DNA from 3 places in the Alteromonas sp. BL110 genome. Region 3 is predicted to be linked to each of the others. Evidence: predicted binding sites of a transcription regulator. Region 3 holds the regulator's gene; each other region holds the start of a gene.
The links. Region 3 encodes LexA, which represses DNA repair genes until DNA is damaged. Its sites were predicted from a motif close to TACTGTATNNNNATACAGTA; they were not measured.

Region 1 (3,274 bases), 130 kb from region 3:
GCTAATACCTTTGCGGCCTCAATTGTCCATGCACTGGCAAAATGATAACGAATATCTGCCTCTGCGAGTGCTTGAGTTAGGGTTTTCCATAGTGGCTTATGCCCGCCATAGTAATGAGTTAGGTTATCTAGCCTTACTGCCAGACCATTTACGCTATTCGAGTGAATGTGGCTGTCTAGTACGATGTCAGAAGCAAGAGGGTACAGCCGATGGGCTAGTTGTGTCAGCATATGCTTTTCGGCTTCTTCACTGAAAGGCAGAATATGCACGTAGGGGCACAGTGCCGCGGCTTGGGCAAGTCCATGATCAATTTCAATGCCTTCTTTTTTCGCAATATCATTACACTGCGTAATTTTGTTCGTTTTACTGCAATACACAGCAATAGGTGTATTCGACGGTAATGGCGAAGAACTTTTGTTAGCTTCGTTTCTAGCCCCTTGCCTGTGCGCACGTTTACTTGTAGCCGCTTGTATGTGGCTGTCTAAAGTAAGTTGATAACAGTAAATATAGGCCCACAGCATTATTAGTTCACAGAGTGTAAAGCCTGATCGGAAAGCGTGTTATGTGCCATGGCCCATTTAATGGCATGATTATCAGGGGTCCACCGATGAGAAATAACAATGTTATCTTTTGGCCACCCATGACGTTGTTTGCGTATGTTCACCGACACAGCGTGGGGTTTGCCAAGTAGCGCAATATCTAAAGTAATGGGCAATGAGTTATCGTTTTGGCTTGGTGTGTGCGAGCTTGTTTGTGATAACTGGTGTTGCGGTGGAGTATACAGCAAGCACAGCGCATCATTATGCGTTGCTGCAACTTGCAGACGGCGCGCTTCTTTTTGATTTACAGCATCGCTCCACAGTACCACGCAATGGCAAGCTGTGCTTTTTAAACATTGCTCTGCCGCCCACAACGCCTCCTGTGCTGCACTTGTTTTTACTACCAGCACTTGTTGCGCTTTAAGCCCCAGATTTTCTAACCAAGGTGACTGTAGTAGCCCCGGAGGGTTAATAAATACCACCAGTTTATGTGTGCGATGCTGGCAAATAACCCGTTTAAATAGCGAAAGTTCACCTACGCCAGTGAGTGAGGAAATACGTACAAGACCTGTAGAGGCAACGCCACCGTTAAGTGCTTTATCCAGACACGAAAAACCCAGCGAAAATTTAGTTTCACTTTGTTTCTGGTCTCTAGCCCGCCAAATATGCGGATGATTATTAAGCGTGGATAACGTTTTTTTCATAGCACTCAAAATAAACTGTATTTTTATACAGTATTATAGTGCAGCAATAACCCTTTTCAAGACAAAAGGTTTTTGTCTTGTTGTTTTAAGCGCTAACTTACTGATTAGTTTAAAAAGGTAAAAAGATTAAACTTTTAAAAGGGGAGGGAGTTTCGACTAGGGTCGCTGACCTCACTACTTAGCAAAGCGAGCGACCCTCTCATATAGTTAACACTGTATCAGCGCCAACTAGAGAAGTAGAGTATTACTCTTTAAGGGACGGTTCTTTTTGTGATTTTGCTGCAGTACCGCTTACGGTGGCTGTAACGGTTTGGCAAAAAGCAATAAATCCATCTGCGGTATTTTTTGCCCACACCATGCGAACGTTGCTAGGTAGGGCCTTCACCACTTCACGAATTTCCTCAAGCGTGACTTCTTCATTCTGCAACGCCTTATTCAAAGATTCTTCAAGGGACATACCTTTTTCACAACAAGCCATAATAATGGTTGAAAAGTTGCGCATAAGCGGGTGTAGCGCATTGTATTGTGTCTGGTCGATAAGACGGCTTTTATAGGCACTTTCAATACGCGCGGTAAGGTTCTTTTCCAACGCATCTGTAACAAGCACAAGGTTGCGATAAGCATACGTAACCTTATTGCTGGTTTGCTTATTCGAGTGGCGCAACAGCGCCAGCTCTTTTTGCAAATTCTGCGCTCGCAGCACAAAGTAAATTAACAGCAGGATAAGTAATCCTATAACACCAAATGCAACGATCATGTTTATTTTACCTTTTGTTCTTTTATAAACGTGTTGATGTTTTGTTCCAATATGAAAAGTGGAACTGAGCCGTTTTCTAATACGGCGCGGTGGAATTTACGCACGTCAAAACGTTCACCTAACGCTTGTTCTGCTTTCTTGCGAAGGCCTTTGATTTTGATTTCCCCAATCTTGTAAGACAAGGCCTGCGCTGGCCAAGAGATATAGCGGTCTATTTCCGTATTGACGTTGTGTTCTGAAAGCGCGGTGTTTTCCATCATATAGTCCACCGCTTGTTGACGACTCCAGCCCATCGTATGCATACCGGTATCAACAACCAAACGACATGCTCGCCACATTTCATAGCTCAAGCGCCCGAAGTTGTCGTACGGCGTTTCATAAATACCCGCTTCAATACCTAAAAACTCAGAGTACAGACCCCAGCCTTCACCAAACGCAGAAATGTAAGTATTGCGACGTACCATAGGTAAGTCTTCAAGCTCTGCTGCTAATGAAATTTGAAGGTGATGACCGGGCACTGCTTCATGTAATGTCAAAGCAGGTAGCGCATACAAAGGGCGCTTATCAAGGGCGTAGGTATTAACCCAGTAATATCCTGGCTGGTCATCGCGGCTAGGGTGGATATAACGGCCCGTAGTATATTTGGGCGCAATAGCATCTGGCACGGGTGCTACGCCGTAGGGCGTTCTTGGTAGATACTCAAAAAGAGAAGGGAGTTTCGCGTCCATTTTCTTTGCAATAAACGACGCTTCTTTTAGTAAATCTTCCGCACTGGTGGCATAGAACTGAGGATCTTCTCGTAAAAACGTAATGAAGTCGTTAATGTCGCCATCAAAGCCCAGTTCATCCACAATTTGCTGCATTTGTGCGCGAATGCGTTTTACTTCAGACAGCCCTAAATCATGGATTTCCTGAGGCGACATATCCGTGGTGGTGTAATGCTTAGCTCTATTCGCGTAATACGCCACACCATCAGGCCAACTGTTTGCGGCTATATCTTCACGGGCGTTAGGGATATATTCATCTACCATGAAGTCGTAGAACATTTGATATGCAGGGAGCACGCTGTCGTTTATGGCTGCTTTGCCTTGCTCTGTTAGTGCAGCTTTTTGCTCGGCAGTAAAGTACTCAGGAAAACGAGTAAACGGAGAATAAAAACCACTGTCCACTGCATTTTCAACAATATACGACGCAACTGAGTCTTCAAACCCTTTCAGCACGACTTTAGGCTGCGTGTAGCCTTCTTTTAGCGCCTGCTTCATGTAAGTAATTTG
Region 2 (3,274 bases), 2.2 Mb from region 3:
GCATAGGGCGTACTTTAAAAGCATTAACGTAGGTTTAGGAATACTAAGCTTACTTTGCGGCATTTTTCGCGGCATTTTGCTTTCGCACTGCTCAGTACCGCTACCAAACAGATCGTTTTGTATTGCATTCGCGCTCTGCCAGATAATCTGTTCAGGACGGATACGCGCAGCGATGCATTCTCGCGAGGCCTCTCGCCACTCTTCAAAGCCAGGTACTGAAGTAATGGTTATGGTCTTCATAAAAGCTACCTTTTAGACTGTGGCTGAGCATAGTTGCGTTAACACAACACTCAAGCGCCAAACAGCTCAAACTGTTTAGGCTGTTTAAACTGAAGCTCGAAACTATTACTGTCGAGTAAGTGTATATCAGGGGAGTAATCTCCCACGCTGATAAAAGGCTTCAACTTTTTAAGAGGTAGCCGCATTTTGGTAAGGTCGATCCAGTTAAGTTTTGTATTACGCCTTATAGATAAAATCTTTTGTACCGTTCGCGCACCAAGACCGGGAACGCGCAGCAGCATCTGTTTGTCAGCTTTGTTTAAATCAATAGGAAATAGATGACGGTTGCGTAATGCCCATGAAAGCTTTGGGTCGTAATCCATATCTAACATGTCGTCTTGCAAGATTTCATCTAGGCCAAAACCGTAAAAGCGCAAAAGCCAATCGGCTTGGTATAGCCGGTGTTCTCGTATCAATGGCGCCGGTTTTAGCGGTAAAACTTCCGATGCATCAGGGATAGGAGAAAATGCCGAGTAATACACACGTCGAAGTTTTTGATCGTTGTAGAGCTTTACACTCGTACCTAAAATCGTTTTATCATTTGACCCATCGGCACCTATAATCATTTGCGTAGACTGCCCCCCAGGCGCGAAACGGGGAGGGCGTTTGCCCGAATATGTCCTGTCTACTTTATGCTCTGTAATTTTTTCTTTTAGCGTATTCATCGAGCCATGAATATCGCCAAGATCTTTCTCTGGTGCGTACTTGTTTAGTGAAGACTGTGTAGGCATTTCTACGTTGATACTAAGTCTGTCTGCGTACAGTCCTGCTTCTGCTTGTAATTCTGGCGACGCATTCGGGATAGTTTTGAGATGAATATATCCCTTAAATCCGTGGTCAATTCGCAGCGATTTCGCAATACGTACCATGCTTTCCATGGTGATATCAGGGGAACCGACAATACCCGAGCTTAGAAACAATCCCTCAATGTAATTGCGTTTATAAAAATTCAGGGTTAAATCTACTGTTTCTTTAACGGTGAACCGCGCCCGTTGAACATTGCTTGAAACCCTATTAATGCAATAGTGACAATCATAGATACAGTAGTTTGTCATAAGAATTTTGAGCAGCGAAACGCACCTACCATCAGGTGTGAAGCTGTGACATATACCCGAGCCTCCGGTAAGTGAACCTATACCATTCTTTTCGGTTTTCCCAGCTTGTCGTTTACCTGCTGAACCACTCGCGCAAGAGGCGTCGTACTTGGCCGCATCGGAAAGAATCTCAAGTTTTTGTATCAGTCTGTCATGCATCGCTGATGTATACTTCCTTTAAGCAATTACAGTCAAACAGCCTAGTATTTTTAACCAAATCTACGATACGAGTGTTTTTTGGCATAGACTGCATGGTATTGCGTTATAGCATGTATGTATATACAGTACAATGGATCACGGCGTAAGAGGGCTCAGATTTAATGTTAGCGCTAGTGGATAGATACCTCTTAGGGTGCACTGAGTACTCGAGGAATACTACTGATAGAAAGGGTAGGGTTGCTGTTTATAGCACTAAAATGTCCGCTAGCTATCAAAAGCCAATGTATTTAGAAAGTTCATCTCGAATGTTTTCATACTTTTCTTTGTACGGCGCTTTGAGTGTCATGTCATCAATAAGCTTAAATAAACGCTTACATTCGTTTATTAACTTCATTTCCGCCTTATCTTCTTTTATGGCTATTTGAAGAAGACATTGAAGCAAGTTAAGTGCAACGCCTGTATTAACGGGGGCGAAACCCTGAGCAAGGGCAAACGAGGCCTTAGCGCGTTCGAAATCTTGTTGCTGGTAGTGTTGAATGCCCTCGCGGTTAAACTGCTGATAGCTAGCGAGGCTTTTTTGTGCGTTTTGCGCCTGCGTTTTTAACATGTCAGAACTGTTTTGGTCGAGTTCTTCACCTCTTGATGAAAGTAGAGAACTTAGCTGAAGCGCATCGTCGAACTCTCCCAGTTTATACATAACGTTTATACTATCTGGAATGAACGCTGTAGGTACTTCTTGGTATTTATCACCTAGCTGTATCTGCGACGTATTTAGATGGCGTTTTGCATCTATGAGCTTCCCATCAATCGCGCTTATTCTTGCATTGACAATATTACCAAAAATATCGACATCGAACTCCCTGTCGATTTTGTATAGGTGCTCATCGAATTTACCTCGCTGTAACGTTAGTAACGCTTCTTGCTGATACTTATTGCGCTGACCTTTGTCATCAGTTGACTCAGCGACATCAAGTAAGCTTCGTATCATGCCGCACCAATGTAAGCTCGCCTTATGCACAGTGCGCTTCGATAAGTCCCAGATTGCTTGGCTTGAATTGGCTGCAAGCACTAAGTCGTTATTGTTTCTGCCAATTTCGCACGCTTTAAAGTGACGGGTTAATGAAAAGGGCGACAGCTTTATTGCTTCCTTTATTGCCTCAACGGCCTTTTCTCCCGAGTCCACAGCATGGTGCGCTTGCGCTAGAATATCGTGAGCATCAGCATTGAATCGGTTGCGTTTTAACGTTTTTTTAGCAATGGATATTGCTTTTTCATGTTCGTTCAATAGTAAATAGGTTCTACCCAATGCTATTTGTGCCCAAAGCACAGGCTTACCTTCGATATACTCTTTTAATACATCTAGCGCTTTTTTGGGGTGGGAAATGCGCCAATAGAGCTCCACTAGCAGCTGTTCGCAATGCCCTTTGTAGTGATGAGGGTTTTCTAAAAGTGTCTCAATATGATCTATGGCACTGTTGTATTCACCTTGCTCTATAAGGTTAAACGCTTGTTGAAGAAATTGTCGTTTTTGCCACGCACGTACAATGCGAGATTTTAACTGTACTTGTGAAAAGGGTTTTATTAGAAAATCGTCTGGGCGACGTTCGATACTGCCAAGCACAACTGGGCGAGCACTATCAGCACTAATAAGAATAAACACTGATGTGGGGTTAATGAGCCTTCGCGTGCGCAACTCTTCTATAAGTTCATAGCCATTTTTGGTTTCAGCGCCCAGGTGCAAG
Region 3 (3,274 bases):
AAACGTACTTTCTTACCAGTTGGAATAACTAACGGGCGGTCAACTTCTAGTAAGTAGTTGTCGGTTTTCTGAAACTTATTTTCTATTTGCTCGCGCTGAGTAGCTAGCAGAGAGTAAAATTCGACGTCGCTATCCATGTACTTGTAGTGCCACTTCCACTGAGAGCCTGTGACTAACACTGTCATGTCAGGCTCAGACGTGTCTTCCATTGCAATAAGCGTGTTCGCTGCAGGCACAGCCATAAAGATAAGAATAAGAAAAGGGATAACGGTCCACGCTATTTCAACCTTCACATTCTCATGAAAATTGGCAGGCTTAGCGCCGCGAGACTTCCGATGCAGATACATTGACGCAAACATAACCCCAAACACGACGACCGCGATCCCTACACAAATAAAGAACATCAGCATATGCAGGTCATAAACCTGCCCGCTGATGTCGGTAGCACCGCGTCTTAGATTAAGTGAAGAGGCTTCTTCACTAACTTCTTGCGCAAGAAGCAACGGGGAAAAAAGCAAAAACGGTATTGTTGAACACCATTTTGCGAAAACGGTCGTTAGTTGTTTCACTCAGCACCTCCGTAATAGCAAGACCAAAAACGCTGATAATTTTGCGCGATGCCCTACCAAATGGTTTGCGAACGATTGACCCATCACCTCAACTTGTAAAACAAATTTAGAGTCATTGTTATTATTTTGTTAATCTCTGTATAAGAATTGCGCAATAATGCCGTGCCGTCTAGTCTTTTCTATTAAAAATTTAATGAAAAGGTTAATTTTTAACCATTTCATGTGGCAGGCTTACGTTACAAATTCTGTAGAGTAGGTATGAGGCGTGCTGGCGGCGGTTAAGAAATCAAACGCGCATTTTGAACGGGATGTTGATAAGGATGAAGCTTTATTTGGTCATAAAATCAACAGCTAACACATCATTGAATGTGTTTTTCAAACAAACTTTCAAATAATAGATACGTTTTAAACGTTTCATTCAGAGACTAAATAGCGCTTACCTTTTACATAAAAGTTATCTCAAATGCTATAGTCTTGAACCTTACTAACAGAGGCTAACATAAGAAAACTGGCTAAAATGTACCATTAAAAGGCATAAAAAAAGCGGCTATTACGCCGCTTTCAGTTGAACATGCCAAAACCTTACATCCAGTCGGCGTTTCTTATAACACCCACAGCAATACCTTCTATCGCAAAAGGCTCATTGGCAAGGTCTACTTTAATTGGCGAAAACTCTTCGTTTTCGGCATGAAGTAAGACCTCACGACCGCGTTTCTCTAAACGCTTAACCGTAACGTCTTCATCCACCCGCGCTACAACTACCTGGCCGTTGTGAACATCAGTGGTGCGATGCACGGCAAGAAGGTCGCCATCTAAAATACCAATGTCTTTCATACTCATACCATTCACACGAAGTAAAAAGTCGGCCTGAGGCTGAAACAAAGCAGGATCGACCTTGTAGTGGGATTCTACATGCTCTTGCGCCAAAATTGGCTCACCCGCAGCCACGCGCCCGATGAGCGGCAAACCTTCTTCTTCTGGTGCATTATCCTCAAGAGGGATATTGAGCTTAATACCACGGGAGGTACCAGGCAGGATTTCGATTACGCCTTTACGCGCCAAGGCTTTCAAATGTTCTTCTGCTGCGTTGGCAGAACGAAAACCAAGTTGACGAGCAATTTCCGCACGCGTTGGCGGCATCCCCGTTTCTTGCATGGTTGTTTTGATAAGTTCTAAAACTTCAGTTTGTCGAGCTGTGAGTGGGCGCATAAAAGACCTGTCTGTTCATACAGTTCCTGTAAGTATATACACCTAAAAACAAATAACAAGCACTTGCCACGTCTTTTGCCATACGCAAGCGTATAAAGTAATTGCAGTGCTCTTATTTCGCAAGAAGAGTTATATCTGGGCTACCTATTCTTAGCTTCAACTTTTCTTCGCTGTTTTCGCGGTAACGCATGCAATTTATTGATACGATTGTGGGGCTTAGCTTCGCCCGACTTCGCAAATCAGATGACAAAACTTATTGTGACTCCTCCTCCCATACTACTTGATTTCGGCCTTGCTCTTTCGCTTTGTAAAGGCATTTGTCTGCCGTCGATAAAAGCGCGCTAAAATCTGCGCCATAGGTGTTATCTATAAAGGTTGCACCAATACTAATTGAAAGCTTAATTGTGTCGGTTTTGTAGGTAACAACGCTTTCTTCAACAGCTATACGAAGCGCTTCTAGCTGTGTGTTAATTTCTTGCTTATTTTTACCCAACCTCACGATAGCAAACTCTTCACCTCCAAGCCTGGCCACCACATTGGGTGCGTTGTTTTGTTTAGCTATTTTCCTTGCAACTGTAATAAGCGCTTGGTCACCCGCATCATGTCCATAGGTGTCGTTTACCTTCTTAAAGTAATCAATATCAACAATAGCAACGCATGCGCTAAAATGCTGTTTTGAAAATGCGATGCATTCATCAATAAATGCTCTACGGTTATATAAGCCAGTCAATGAGTCAGTCATAGCTAGTTGTCGAAGCTTTTCTTCTGCAACAGCACGAGCTTCTTCTAATTCTACCGCATAGAAAAGACCTGCTAATGCATCTAATAAAGGCTGTATAAATTTCGCATCTTCCACCGTGTAGGGCTCAAATTTATTGGCTAAGCCAATCATGCCCACCACTCTATCTTTGACCTTTATAGGCAGCCCTAAAAATCGACTAATACGAGGATGTCCCTGTGGCACCCCTTTTGAGTTTGGATGACTCCCTGAGGTATTACTTATCGTTACCTCTCCGGTTAATATTGTGGTACCGAAAAGATTATCAAAGCTACTGAAATACAAGTTTCGCTTTTTATACTCGTTGTATTGCGTAAAGCTGCTGCTGTCCCACACTATTTCAGAAATGGCATGAATAAACAGCTTCGAGGCATCACCTTCGCCTTTCATTTGCCCTATGAAAGCAAACTGACTATCTGAAATATCAATAAGCTCAGGCAATACTGTTTGGCAGGCCATGGTTAAATCGTTGTTCTGAAGGTAAGAGGCACGGGTCTTATTGATAAACTGAAGTAGCTGGGTTTTCTTTATCTCATGAAGTTCACTTTCCATTCTCTGCGTAATGTCGCGATGAATGCCAGCAACGCGAATAGCCTTACCCGCGACGTCAAATTCGACAGTTTTCCCGTAGGTTTCAACCCAAATCCACGAGCCGTTAGTATGTTTCATGCGAAAAGTGGTATTGAAAACCTTGCTCTCACCTGTAATGTGTTCGTTT

Region 1: D1814_RS07365 (recombinase RecA) is a predicted target of LexA. The motif match lies at 1,257-1,276, and genes of this name have one in related genera.
Region 2: D1814_RS17595 (putative DNA modification/repair radical SAM protein) is a predicted target of LexA. The motif match lies at 1,641-1,660, and genes of this name have one in related genera.

Annotation. Positions count from the first base shown of each region.
Region 1 covers NZ_CP031967.1:1,690,597-1,693,870, reverse strand. Annotated here, with positions in the region: gene D1814_RS07370 (Y-family DNA polymerase) at 1-521, opposite strand, end outside; gene D1814_RS07365 (recombinase RecA) at 524-1,243, opposite strand; gene D1814_RS07360 (hypothetical protein) at 1,488-2,000, opposite strand; gene D1814_RS07355 (DUF885 domain-containing protein) at 2,003-3,274, opposite strand, start outside.
Region 2 covers NZ_CP031967.1:4,038,658-4,041,931, reverse strand. Annotated here, with positions in the region: gene D1814_RS17600 (TIGR03915 family putative DNA repair protein) at 1-240, opposite strand, end outside; gene D1814_RS17595 (putative DNA modification/repair radical SAM protein) at 291-1,532, opposite strand; gene D1814_RS17590 (response regulator) at 1,804-3,274, opposite strand, start outside.
Region 3 covers NZ_CP031967.1:1,821,796-1,825,069, reverse strand. Annotated here, with positions in the region: gene coxB (cytochrome c oxidase subunit II) at 1-569, opposite strand, end outside; gene lexA (transcriptional repressor LexA) at 1,152-1,778, opposite strand; gene D1814_RS07930 (sensor domain-containing diguanylate cyclase) at 2,032-3,274, opposite strand, start outside.